4 regions of the Ancylobacter terrae genome follow, and region 3 is predicted to be linked to each of the others. Evidence: predicted binding sites of a transcription regulator. Region 3 holds the regulator's gene; each other region holds the start of a gene.

Region 1 (3,194 bases), on a different contig from region 3:
CGGGTCGGCCTCACGCTCGTTGCCGTCGCCGCGGCCGTGCTGGTCGGCTGGCGGCTGTGGGACTTCTACACGCTCGCGCCCTGGACCCGGGACGCGCGGGTTCTGGCGAACGTGGTCGATGTCGCTCCCGACGTCTCGGGCCTCGTCAGCGCGATCAACGTCGTCGACAATCAGGCGGTGAAGAAGGGCGACGTGCTGTTCGTCATCGACCAGCAGCGCTTCGCCATCGCGGTGCAGCAGGCCGAGGCGAATCTCGACCAGATCCGGCAGGCGCTGAAACTCGCGCAGGACAACGCCGATCGCGACGCCACGGTGATGGCGCAGGATTCCAGCGCGATCTCGGCGGTCACCGCGGAAACCTCGCGGACCAAGGCGGCGGAAACCGCGGCCGCCCGGCAATTGGCGGAGGCCGAGCTCGCCACCGCCCGGCTCAATCTCGAGCGCAGTTCGGTGCGCGCGCCGGTGAACGGCTTCGTCACCAACCTCACCGCCACGGTCGGCGACTACGCCACCGTCGGCAAGGGCGTGGTGGCGCTGGTCGACCGTGATTCCTTCTATGTCTATGCCTATTTCATGGAGACCAAGCTGCCCGCCATCCGGGTCGGCGATGCCGCCGATATCAAGCTGATGGCCGGCGGGCGGGTGCTGCAGGGCACGGTGCAGGGCCTGAGCCGCGCCATCGCCGATCCGACCGCGGCCGGCGGCAGCCTGCTCGCCGCCGTCGACCCGAATTTCGAGTGGATCCGGCTGGCGCAGCGCATTCCCGTGCGCATTGCGCTGGGCCCGGTGCCCGACGACGTGGCGCTCGCCGCCGGCATGTCGGCGACGGTGGTGGTGCGGCCGGACACGTCCTCGCCGCGCTGACCGGCGCTCTCAGGCGTCCGGCAACAGCATCTGCGAACGCAGCAGCAGCAGCCGTCCCCGTCCGATCCGCGCGAACAGCCGCCGCCCGGCCTGCGCCCCCGCGCCATGCCCGCCCAGCGCGTCGTAGAGGCGGCGATGGATGATGAGCCCCTGCTCGGGGCGCGGCCGTCCGGTGAGGGCATGGCGGGCCACCGCGGCCGCCTCGCGCAGCCGGGGGCGCACGCCGAAGCCGTCCAGCGCCATGCGGAACGTGGCAGCCCGGCGGTCCGTCGCGCCGCTGCGCTCGGCCTGATCGATGAAGGCCCGGACGTCGCGCGGCCAGCCCTCCTGCAGCACCCCGCTCGGCTCGAGAAACATCAGCCAGGCCGCCCGCGCCGCCGCCGCGCCCTGCCGTAGCCGGGCCCCGGGGTCGGATGGACCGTGCAGATACTCGCAGCCGGCGGCATCGGCGATCTCGGCGACGGATTCATGCGCGCCGCTGTCGACCAGCAGCACCTCGCGGACGATGCCGGCGGCGGCGCCCGGCACCAGCGCGGCCAGCGTCGGTATCAGCCGACCCTCCTGGCCATGGGTGGGGATCACGACCGAAATCACGCCTGCCTTCCCCTCCCATGGCGATGGCAAGCCGCCCGCAAAGCCTTGTGCTGCCTACAGCACGCCGGCTCGGGCGTACAGGCGGAACCGGAAACCGTGGCCGATGTTCTTGCTATGTTCCGGACGATTGGCTAGTTTGCGGCCATGCGAGTCCGATCCGACGAAAGCCCTCCCGTTATGATCCCGGCGAAGCGGCCGCGCGCCGCCCGCATTCTCGGCCGCCTTGCCGAGGAGCGGGCCGCCCCGCCGCCGGAGCCCGACGCGATTCCCGCGCCGGCCATCGATGCGGAGCGCCGCCGCGGCCGGGGAACCCTGTCCAATGCCGCCGGCCGCTTCGAGCCGCGCGCGCGGGAGGCGTTCGACGATGGCTGGCAGAGCCTCGACGATCTGCCGCCGTTCCGCACCACGGTGACGCCCGAGCGCGCCCGCACCATCATCAACCGCAACGAATCGCCCGATGTCGGCTTTGACCGGTCGATCAATCCCTATCGGGGCTGCGAGCATGGTTGCGTCTATTGCTTCGCGCGACCGACCCATGCCTATCAGGGCCTGTCCGCCGGCCTCGATTTCGAGACCCGGCTCTTCGCCAAGCCGGACGCGCCCGAGCTGCTGGCGCGCGAACTCGCCCGTCCGGGCTACGAGCCGCGCACCATCGCGCTCGGCATCAACACGGATTCCTATCAGCCGATCGAGCGGGAATGGCGGCTGACCCGGCGGATCCTGGAGGTGCTGCGCGATTTCGGCCATCCGGTCGGCATCGTCACCAAGTCGTCGCTGATCCTGCGCGATCTCGACATCCTCGCGCCGATGGCCGAACGCGGCCTCGTCAAGGTGGCGCTCTCGGTGACGTCGCTCGATGCAGGCCTCGCCCGCCGGATGGAGCCGCGCGCGGCGACGCCGATGCGGCGCATCGACACGCTGCGCCGCCTCTCCGAGGCCGGCGTGCCGACGGCGGTGCTGGTGGCCCCCGTCATCCCGGTGGTGACCGATGCGGAGATCGAGCGCATCCTCGATGCCGCGGCGGCGGCGGGCGTGTCCGAGGCCGGCTATGTGATGCTGAGGCTGCCGCTCGAGATCCGCGACCTGTTCAAGGAATGGCTGCTCGCCCACTACCCCGACCGCTACCGCCACGTGCTGTCGCTGGTGCGCGAGCTGCACGGCGGCAAGGAATATGATTCCACCTTCGGCCAGCGCATGAAGGGTTCGGGACCCTATGCCTGGACCATCGGCCGCCGCTTCGAGATCGCGGTGGAGCGGCTGGGCCTCAACCGGCGGCAGAACCGGCTGACCACCCGGCATTTCCGCCGCCCGGCCGCCGCCGGCACGCAATTGTCGCTGTTCGGCGAGGAGGGACGCTGACCCGCGCGCAGGCGGGCGGAGCGGGGCAGCGCGAGCCGCCCGGCCTGAACTCCCCTCGCCGCTGCGGCCAGGCCGTCGCGGCCGCGCTCAGTTCGAGCCGAGCAGCGGCGCGAGTTCCTTGTCGAGGTCCTCGGGGCTCAGCGCGCCCTGCACCTTCTTGCCGTTGATGAAGAAGGTGGGGGTCGAATCGACGCCGAACTCGGTGGCGCCCTTGCGCGAGACCGCGTCGACATTGGCGGCGAGCGTGGTGTCGGCGAGGCAGGCGTTGAACTGCTGTTCGGTCATGCCCGCCTGCTTGGCGACGGCCAGCAGCGCGGCCGCCGGATCCTTGGCGCCCGCCCAGCTGCGCTGCGTCTCGAACAGCGTCGTCACCATCG
Region 2 (3,194 bases), 1.3 Mb from region 3:
ATTGGCCCGCGCCTGCTGCTGGCCGACGAATTCGGCGAGCCGCTGCGGCCGCAGCGAGGCCTCGGACGTGTCCTCCTCGCGCTTGTCCGGCGTGACGAGGCGTTTGGTGTTCATCCGGCGGCGTCCTCTACTTCGCGACCCGGAAGAAGCCGTTGGATAACCGCTACGAAGAAGACGCAAGCACCGAGAAACGCCATCGCGAACACCGCAATCCAAAAAGGCATCGTTGCGTCGTCGACGTCAAAACCGAGATGGAGGAGCGCTCCCCAAACGGAAGAAATCAACATTGAGGCAAAGAACAACATACGCCCGCCCACGCCCATCCTGGCAATTCCTCCGATGGCGATGCCGACGGGCCACGTCAGGATCACGCCACACATGGCCCCTCCCCCGATGATGAACCACCACGGACCGGCTCTGCTGAACTCGTTCGTCTCGTTCAACGTGGCATCGATTAAAGAGGACGTCATGAGCAGGCATGCAATGACGCCACCGCTCGCGGCGTAAGATAACGAAATGCGCCATACCGACAGGCGAACCGGAGCATGTTCGTGCATCGCAGCCTCATCGCGCCAGTTCCTTCAGCCCGAGCCGGATGAGCCGAGCCGTATCAGCCCCCTCGCCGGCCTCGCGGACGGCGGCGGCGACCGCGGCGCTGGCCTGGATCTGCGCATAGCCGAGATTGACCAGCGCAGAGACTGCATCGGCGACCGGCGCCGGCGCCTGCCGCGCCTCGACATCGCCGGCGAGCTTGGCGACGACCGGATCGACGTCGGCATAGCCCGGCGCCTTGTCCTTCAGTTCGGCGACGATGCGGGCGGCGACCTTCGGACCCACCCCGTTCGCCCGCGCCACCATCGCCCTGTCGCCCAGCGCCACCGCATTGGCGAGTTCGAAGGGCGAGAGCACCGAGAGCACCGACAGAGCCACCTTCGCGCCCACGCCCTGCACGTTCTGCAGCAGGCCGAACCACGCCTTCTCGGCCGCGCTCGAAAAGCCGTAGAGCCGGATCATGTCCTCGCGCACGAAGGTCTCGATGTGGAGCGTCGCCGCCTCGCCGGCCGGGGGCAGCGCCTGCAGCGTCCGCCCCGAACAGAATGCGATGTAGCCGACGCCCTGCACGTCGAGGATGACATGATCGTCCGCGTAGGAATCGACGATGCCCTTCAGCTTGCCGATCATGCCCTGGCGCCCCGCGCATAGGCGGCCTCGAGCGCCGCATGGCCGCGATGCTGCGCGTGGGTGACCGCGACCGCAAGCGCATCGGCCGCATCGTCGCTGTCGAAATCCGCCTTGGGAAGCAGGACCTTCATCATCAAACGGATCTGCGCCTTCTCCGCGCGGCCGGCGCCGACCACGGTCTTCTTGACCAGCAGCGCCGCATATTCGCTGACCGGCACGCCGGCGAGCGCCGGCGTGAGCAGCACCACGCCGCGCGCCTGGCCGAGCTTCAATGTCGAGGCCGGATTGACGTTGACGAAGGTCTCCTCCACCGCCGCCTCGTCGGGATCATGCGCGCGGATCACGGCCACGAGGCCGTGGTGGAGGGCCGCAAGCCGTTCCGCCAGAGTCCCCTCCTCCGGCGGCAGCACCGTGCCACAGCCGACGAATGAAAGCCGCGTGCCGACGACGTCGATCACCCCCCAGCCGGTACGGCGGAGGCCCGGATCGAGACCGAGAATGCGAATCGCGCCGTGCGGCATGTCAAACCGGGTAGCCGAACAAAGATCGAACAGCTAGAGCATGCGGCGCAAAAGTTGACGGAGCCTTGCCGACCCGACCCGGACCAATTCGTTGTCGAAGCGGCGTTTTGCCCGCGCCCGGTGACAGCTCACCTCCGCCGTGCGAAGGCTCCGCTCGCCAGCGCGACACCGGCCCCGGAGCAGATCACGCCGATGATGGCCGCCGTATCGGGATGCTCGCCGAGCAGCGGCACAGCAAGCAGCGCCGCCAGCGCCGGCACCAGCGCGGTGAAGGCGGCGGCGCGCGAGGTACCGAGGCGCTCGATCGCCCAGGTGAAGGCGATCAGCGCCACGACGCCCGAGAGCGCGCCCTGGATCAGGAGTTGCAGGACGATCTCGCCGCCGTGGCCGAGGCGCACCGCCTCGATCGCTCCCGGCAGCCCGACCGGCGCCAGCAGCACCGCGGACCAGAGGCCGATCAGGGCGACGATCTCGCTCGCCGACATCCCCGCCCGGCGGAAGCCGAAGGTGTAACCCGCCCACATCGCCGCGCCGGTGAGGAAGAGCAGATGCCCCCGCCAGGCGCCCGCGTCGGATTCGAACAGGCCCCGCCCTCCCAGCACCACGACGCCGAGCGCGATGCAGGCAAAGCCGATCACCCGCATCCGTCCGAGGCGCTCGTGAAACACCAGTGTCGAGACGATGGCCACGATCAGCGGCATGGTTCCGGGCAGAAGCGGGCCGACATCGGCCGCCGGGGCGAAGCGCATGCCGTTGGAGACCACGAGGAAGAACGGCGCGCCGGAGCCGACGAAGCACAGCAGGAAGGGGACGGGTCGCTTCGGCCACAGCCCGGTCCGCCACCAGAACGGAGCCAGCAGCGCCGCCGGAACCACATAGCGCAGGAAGCCGACCGTCGCCGGGCTGAGCACCCCGGCCACCGCGTGGCGTGTGCCGACGATCCAGAAGCCCCATATGCCGATGGCGAGCAGGGCCGCCCCCATGCCCATCAGCCGACCGGTATCGTTTCGCGAGGTCGCGGCGCCCGCGCAGAGTTCGGGTGAGGGGGAGCTCATGGCGCACGTCTCCGTCGCGGCGGGCACGTACGATGCACCCCGCCCCGCCCGCCGGCAAACGCCTTTTGGCGATCGATCGCCTCACGAATCTTCATGGGTTGATCCTGGCGCAGGAGCCGCGGGTCGCCTTGCGCGGGAAGCGGCCCGCGGGCTAGGAGAAAGCGGGTCGCCGCACCGGCGAGGCGGGCGACCCCGATCGGCGGGATCCGCGCCCGCGCGCCAATCCCGGCCACTTCGCCTTCCCCTCCGCCCGGCCCCTTGTGCCATGAGTCTCGACGCCGCATTGATCTGGGCCGCGCTCGCCGCGGCGGTGGCGGGGCTGACGCGCGGCTTCTCGGGTTTCGGCGGCGCGCTCATCTTCATGCCGCTGGTGAGCGCCGCTTACGGGCCGGCCGTGGCGGCGCCAGTGCTGCTGCTGGTCGACACGGTGCTGACC
Region 3 (3,194 bases):
AATCGATGCGGGTGTCCGGCCTCAGCCATGTGCTGTCGATCTCCGGCCTGCACATGGCGCTGGTGGCGATGACGTTGTTCGTCGCGGTGCGCGCGCTGCTGGCCGCCGTGCCCGGGATGGCGCTGCGCTATCCGGTCAAGGCTATGGCGGCGGTGCCGGCGCTCGCCGGGGCGAGCTTCTACCTGCTGCTCTCGGGAGCCGAGGTGCCGACGCTGCGCTCCTATGTGATGACGCTGATCGTGCTCGCCGGCGTCCTGATCGGCCGCTCCGCGCTCACCGTCCGCAGCCTCGCGGTGGCGGCGCTCGGGGTGCTCGCCCTCAGCCCGGCGGCGATTTTCGAGCCGGGGACGCAGATGTCCTTCGCCGCCACCCTCGCTCTGGTCGCCGCCTATGAACGGCTGCGCCCGGACGGGGCCGACGGTGCGTTGCCCCGCGGTGCGTCGCCGGGCGGACCGACGCGGTCGGGAGGGCCGGGCCGTCTCGCGCCGCGCCGGCTCGCCGCTCGCCTCGCGCAGGTGCCCGGCGGCCGGCTCGTGGCGATCATCGCCGCCTCGATCCTCACCTCGCTGGTCGCCGGGCTGGCGACGGCGCCCTATGCGGCGTTCCATTTCCAGCGCATGGCGCCGCTCGGCGTCGTGTCCAATCTCGTCGCCATGCCGCTGATCTCCCTGCTAGTCATGCCATTCGGCCTGCTCGGGACCATCCTGATCCCGTTCGGCTTCGACGGGCCGGCCTGGCGGGTGATGGGATGGGGCATTGACGGCATGCTGGCGGTGTCGGATCGCGTCGCCGCGATGCCCGGCGCGGACCGCTCGATCGCGGCGTTTCCGATGGCGGCGCTGGGGCTGGCGAGCCTCGCGCTGATCGGCGTCTGCCTGCTGCGCACGCGGCTGATCGTGCTGGCTCCGCTCTGTCTCGCCGCCGCCCTCGTCGTCGCCGGGCTGGCCCCGCGCCCCGCTGTGCTCATCGATCCGCAGGGCCAGACGATCGCCGTGCGGCAGTCGGACGGCAGCCTGTCAGTGGTCGGTAGCCGGGCCGACGGCGCTCCGGCCAACCGCTTCGCCCTCGAGCAATGGCGCGCGGCGAACGGCGAACGCTCCGCGCCGACCGCGCAAGGTCGCGCGCCGTCTGCGCCGGGTGCCGACCCCGCCGTCCGCTGCGACCGCACCGGCTGCACGGTGACCGGCACGCCCGGCGTGGTGGGCCTGCCGCGATCGCGGGACGCGCTGGCGGACGACTGCCGTCTCGCGACCATCCTCGTCACCCGCTTCGAGCCGCCACGGGATTGCGCAGCCCGGGTAATCCGCACCCGCGACACCGCGCCGAATGCCGCGGCCCTCTTCACCGCGGGAGAGGGCTATCGCCTCGAATGGGCCCGACCCCCGGGGAGCGAGCGGCCCTGGTTGCCGCGGGCGACCCCGCCGCCCGAAGCTCCTGCGACGCCGGCTGTCGCGGCGAGCAGCGTCCCGTCTGATCCGCGTGCCACGCCGGAGGGTTTTGCCCTGCCGCCGCCGGAGGGTCAGTAGCGCCGGAACAGGCCGACCAGCCGCCCCTGGATGCGCACGCGATCGGGGCCGAAGATGCGCGTCTCATAGGCCGGGTTGGCGGCCTCCAGCGCCACCGAGGCGCCCTTCTTGCGCAGGCGCTTGAGGGTGGCTTCCTCGTCGTCGATCAGCGCCACCACGATGTCGCCGGTATCGGCGGTCTCGCAGCGGCGGATCAGCGCCATGTCGCCGTCGAGAATGCCGGCCTCGACCATCGAATCGCCGCGCACCTCGAGCGCGTAGTGTTCGCCGCCGGTGAGCATGTCGGCCGGCATGGCGATGGTGTGGCTGCGCGACTGGATCGCCGAGATCGGCGTGCCCGCCGCGATGCGCCCCATCACCGGCACCGTCACCGGGGCGTCGGCATGCTCGTCCGCCGGCGGGCGGGCGCGGCCGAGATTGCCCTCGATCACGCTCGGCGCGAAGGATTTCGCCGGGCGTGCCGGCGGGTGAGTGGCCTCGGGGAGGCGAACCACCTCGAGCGCCCGCGCCCGGTTCGGCAGGCGGCGGATGAACCCGCGCTCCTCCAGCGCCGTGATCAGGCGGTGGATGCCCGACTTCGAGCGAAGGTCCAGAGCGTCCTTCATCTCCTCGAAGGAGGGCGGCACCCCGCTCTCCTGAAGCCGCTCGTTGATGAAGCGCAGGAGCTCATATTGTTTGCGCGTGAGCATGGCGATCCCGACCGCTCCTGAAGCATTGAAAACAAACTGCGAACAAAAGGTATACGTTCCTTTTGTGTTCCGCAATGGTAAAGATCGGGTTACGGTCAACCCTGGACGATGACGGGCGGGTCGCGCCGTGAGCCGACGGCTCTCGACGCGCCTCCACCGGCCTCGGGTCCGGCCCGCGCCGGCTCACGGCTCACGGCTCACGGCTTGCGGCGCGCGCTGCGCGGGGAGAAGCCGACGCTGGCGCCTTCGCGGGCGAAGAAGCCGGTCGGCAGCCGCTCCCTCAGCGCCGCCTCCATGCGGTCGAGCCGGGCGTCGTCATATTGCGGCGCGTGGTGGATGCAGGCGAGCCCGCCCGCGCCGGCCGCCTCGGCGAGCGCCGCGCCCATGCTGGGGGTGGAATGGCCCCAGCCGCGATGGCCGGCATAGTCGGCGTCGTCGAAGGTGGCGTCATAGGCGATGAGGTCGCATCCCCGCGTGAACGCGACGAGATCGGGTTCGGGCGCCTCGCCGGCATGCTCGTGGTCGGTGAGCACCGCCACCGAGCGGCCGGCATGATCGAAGCGGTAGCCCGTCGCGCCGCCGGGGTGGCGCAGCGGGTGGGTGCGGACCGGCATGCCGCCGATATCCAGCGTCTCGCCGGCGCGGAAGCCGACATAGCGCACGCTGGCGGGCACATCCTCGAAGCGCAGCGGGAACAGCGGCGGGCTGTAGTAGCGGCGCAGCGGCACCTCGGCGCTCGCGCCGTCGAGATTGCCGCAATAGAGGATGATCTCCGTGCGGGGGCGGAACAGCGGCGCGAAGAAGAACAGCCCCTCGATATGGTCGTGGTGCAGGTGGCTGAGCACGATGTGGATCGGCTGCGGCGGGTCGCCGGCCAGCGCGGCGCCCAGCCCGATGATGCCGCTGCCGGCATCGAGGATGACCCGCCGGTCGCCGGCGCGGATCTCGAGGCAGGTCGTGTTGCCGCCATAGGCCAGCG
Region 4 (3,194 bases), on a different contig from region 3:
CGGTCGACCAGCGCCGCGACCTCCTCCGCCTCGATGGCACGGCCGTCGAGGCTCACCTGCGCCGGCGCCAATGGTTCCGCGCGCAGGACGGCGAGGCGCACCATGTCGAAGCCGAAGCCGGGATCGAGCGGATCGGCCAGCGCGTCGAGCTTCTCGCGGAACAGCCGGCCGAGGGATGCGGGATCGCGCGAGGGGCGGGCGGTCTCCACCGCGATGCGCCGTACCGCGCCGTCCGCCCGGAAGAACGATGCCTCGAAGGCACGACCGCCCTCGCCACGCGCCTCCAGCATCCGCGCGAGATCCTCGAGCAGCCGGCGAACCGAGCCCTCGATATCCTCGGCGCGGCCGATCGGCTCGGCGAAGCGTCGTTCCGTGAGGCAGGCGGGCAGCGGGCGGCGGGGCACGATGCGCGCATCCTCGCGTCCCAGCGTGCGCCGCAGCCGGGTCAGCAGTTCCTCGCCGAAACGCGCCGCCAGCGGCGTTCCCGGTCGCGCGGCGAGGTCGCCGATGGTCCGGAGCCCGGCCCGGGAAAGCCCGGTCACGGTGGCTTCCGGCAGGTCGAGCGCCGCGATGGGAAGCGGGTCCACGCACTCCGCCTCGCGCCCGGGGGGCACCACGCCGCCCTTGCCGCAGCGGGCGAGGGCGCGCGCTGCCTCCGGCGTACCCGCCACCACGGCGCGCAGCGCCAGCCCGTGGTGCTGCAGATGCTCCATCACCCGCCGGCGCATCGTCGCCTCGCCGCCGAACAGATGCGCGCAGCCGGTGATGTCGAGCACCAGCCCGTCCGCCCCGTCGAGCGCCACCAGCGGGGTCCAGCGGTCGCAATCATCCGCAACCGTTTCGAGAAAGGCGGCATCGGCGCGGGGATCGTGATCGGCGACCGCCAGGTCGGGAATGCGGGCGCGCGCGTCCGCCAGCGTCAGCCCCGGCGCCAGACCGACGGCCTGCGCCCGGGGCGACAGGGCGGCGAGGCGCAGCGCGCCTTTCACCCGCTCGACGAACACCAGCGGCAGCGTCTCATCCGGCACGCTGGAGGGGGCGGACGTCGGCGGGCGCCGGACCATGTGCCGCCGCACCCGGTCGAGCCGGTTGGCCGGCAGGAACGGGAACCACAGCGCGAGATAGCGGGGCGATGTCGCGGAAGGAACGGTTGTCATGGTTCCACTCCAGGCTCCAGGCATGGCCTTGCAGGCCGCCGCGGTGACGCAGCAACTCGGCGGCAAAGGCGGGTGCTCCCGGCGCATCCGCCGCCAGCGGGATGGAGATCGCCGGCCGCACACGCCAGCGCGTCGCGGCGACGCTGGGCGACGGCCGGGCGGCCACGCGGATCAGGAAAAGCGTGACGCCGGAAACGCCTGACCGCAGCGCCAGCCGCCGCGTCGCCGTGAGGTCCAGCACTTTCGGCTCCCCCCAGGGTTCGAGCAGGACCGCCCCCAGCGCCGGACAGCGCACCGCATCTCCCGCCGCGCGCAGCGCCTGTTCCGGATCGTGCGTCCGTACCAGGATGAGCCGCGCCGGATCGAGGCCGAAGCCGCTCAGGCCATGGGCATCGAGCCGCCCCGCTTCCGATTCGAGGAAATCCTGCCGGATCCAGACGATGGGCCGCGCCTCGCCCTGCGCGTGAGACGCCCGCAGCGCCAAGGCCAGCGCAAAGCCGCACGCCGCGGGAATATCGGCTCCCTCGGCGGCATAGACCTCATGCAGGACACCCCGCGCCAGCGTGCCCGCCAGCACGCTGTCGGGCCCCGCCGCGCCCAGGCTGAAGGAGGATGAAGCGCCGGGCAGATGCACCGCCTCCAACCCGGCGAGCATCTGCCTCAGCGCGGAAACGTCATGGGCCGCGTTCATGTGAGTTCTCGTTTTGTTCGACTAAAACGACTCAAACGCGAGAGGGAGTCAAGGGCAGCCTCAGGCCCTCGTCTTCGCGAGGCCGACGGTGCCGCGTCGGGGATAGCCTGCCGCCGCCCCGGACAGTCCGGGGCGAAGGAGTAAATAATTAGTCGGCGAATAAGATGCCGTCAGAACCATCGCGCGCGTTTGCGTGCTGTAGGGCGTGTCGCCTTTTCCGTCGGACGCCAATCCGTTCGGGCGAGGAGGCAGCGTGCCGGCTTGCGGCTTGTCGACTTGTATACTAGGGTACAGATAACAAAAGTTCACGACGTGATGACAGGCAAAGCCGTCATCGAATGGGAGAGGAAAATGCTCGACAGGATATCCCATCTCGCCGGCGTGGCCGTTCTCGGTCTCGGCCTTCTCGCCGGCACGGCCCACGCGCAGGAAGTGCCGGCCCCCGGCGTCAGCCCGCGCATCGATGCCATCAAGAAGTCCGGCCAGTTGCGCGTCGGCGTTCTGTCCAACCCGCCGTGGCTGGTCGAGAACACCACCGGTTCGGGCGACGCCTGGGCCGGTCCCGCCTGGACCCTCGCCAATGAATACGCCAAGCGGCTCGGCGTGAAGCTGGTTCCGGTCAACGTCTCGCACGAGACAAAGGTGCCGGTGCTGGCCGCCAACCAGGTCGATATGACCATCTCGCCGCTCTCGGTCACCAAGGCCCGGCAGCAGGTGGTCGATTTCGTCACCTATTCCAAGACCAGCCTGTGCGTGTTCGGCCGCGCCGACAATCCCAAGGTCGCCAACGCCAAGTCGGTCGATGACTTCAACAGCCCGGACGTCACCATCGCCTACTTCACCGGCGGCGGCGAGGAGAACTGGGTGAAGGAGCGCTTCCCTCAGGCCAAGCTGCGCGGCGTCTCGAGCGCCGGAACCGCCGCTCCCGTCGAGGAGATCATGGCCCGCCGTGCCGATGTCAGTCCGATCAACCGCATCCCGTGGATGGCACTGAACAAGAAGGTGAAGGGCCTCGCCGCGCTGCCGCACGGCAACAATTGCCAGGACAGCACCGAGGCGGCCAATGCGATCGGCCTCGCCATCGATAAGAACCAGCCCGAGTTCCTCGCTTGGCTGAACGCCGTCAGCGAGCCGATGCTGCCGGCGCTTCAGGCCGAAGAGGAGCGCATCGTCTCGACGATGTGACGACCACCGCGCGCCGGACCGGGGCACTCAGCCCGTCTCGGCCGGCTCACCGCCGCCATTTCCGCCGGGCACAACGCCATGGAACTGAATTTCCTTCCCGTCATCGACAGCTGGCGATTCCTGGCCGAAGGTCTCCTGGTCACGGTGATGCTCTCGCTCAG

Evidence for each region. Region 3 encodes LexA, which represses DNA repair genes until DNA is damaged. Its sites were predicted from a motif close to TGTTCNNNNTGTGTTCNG; they were not measured.
Region 1: the regulator LexA is predicted to act here: its motif matches at 1,563-1,580, upstream of ACEUEL_RS21625 (PA0069 family radical SAM protein).
Region 2: the regulator LexA is predicted to act here: its motif matches at 1,718-1,735, upstream of ruvC (crossover junction endodeoxyribonuclease RuvC).
Region 4: the regulator LexA is predicted to act here: its motif matches at 1,852-1,869, upstream of ACEUEL_RS20490 (ImuA family protein).

Annotation. Positions count from the first base shown of each region.
Region 1 covers NZ_JBJGXH010000005.1:228,957-232,150, forward strand. Annotated here, with positions in the region: gene ACEUEL_RS21615 (efflux RND transporter periplasmic adaptor subunit) at 1-864, shown strand, start outside; gene ACEUEL_RS21620 (glycosyltransferase) at 874-1,458, opposite strand; gene ACEUEL_RS21625 (PA0069 family radical SAM protein) at 1,636-2,817, shown strand; gene ACEUEL_RS21630 (DsbA family protein) at 2,905-3,194, opposite strand, start outside.
Region 2 covers NZ_JBJGXH010000001.1:514,392-517,585, reverse strand. Annotated here, with positions in the region: gene ruvB (Holliday junction branch migration DNA helicase RuvB) at 1-114, opposite strand, end outside; gene ACEUEL_RS02425 (hypothetical protein) at 111-557, opposite strand; gene ruvA (Holliday junction branch migration protein RuvA) at 565-1,182, opposite strand; gene ruvC (crossover junction endodeoxyribonuclease RuvC) at 1,179-1,703, opposite strand; gene ACEUEL_RS02410 (DMT family transporter) at 1,832-2,758, opposite strand; gene ACEUEL_RS02405 (sulfite exporter TauE/SafE family protein) at 3,024-3,194, shown strand, end outside.
Region 3 covers NZ_JBJGXH010000001.1:1,811,332-1,814,525, reverse strand. Annotated here, with positions in the region: gene ACEUEL_RS08685 (ComEC/Rec2 family competence protein) at 1-1,526, shown strand, start outside; gene lexA (transcriptional repressor LexA) at 1,520-2,215, opposite strand; gene ACEUEL_RS08675 (MBL fold metallo-hydrolase) at 2,413-3,194, opposite strand, start outside.
Region 4 covers NZ_JBJGXH010000004.1:409,221-412,414, reverse strand. Annotated here, with positions in the region: gene ACEUEL_RS20495 (Y-family DNA polymerase) at 1-1,064, opposite strand, end outside; gene ACEUEL_RS20490 (ImuA family protein) at 1,018-1,848, opposite strand; gene ACEUEL_RS20485 (substrate-binding periplasmic protein) at 2,200-3,033, shown strand; gene ACEUEL_RS20480 (amino acid ABC transporter permease) at 3,112-3,194, shown strand, end outside.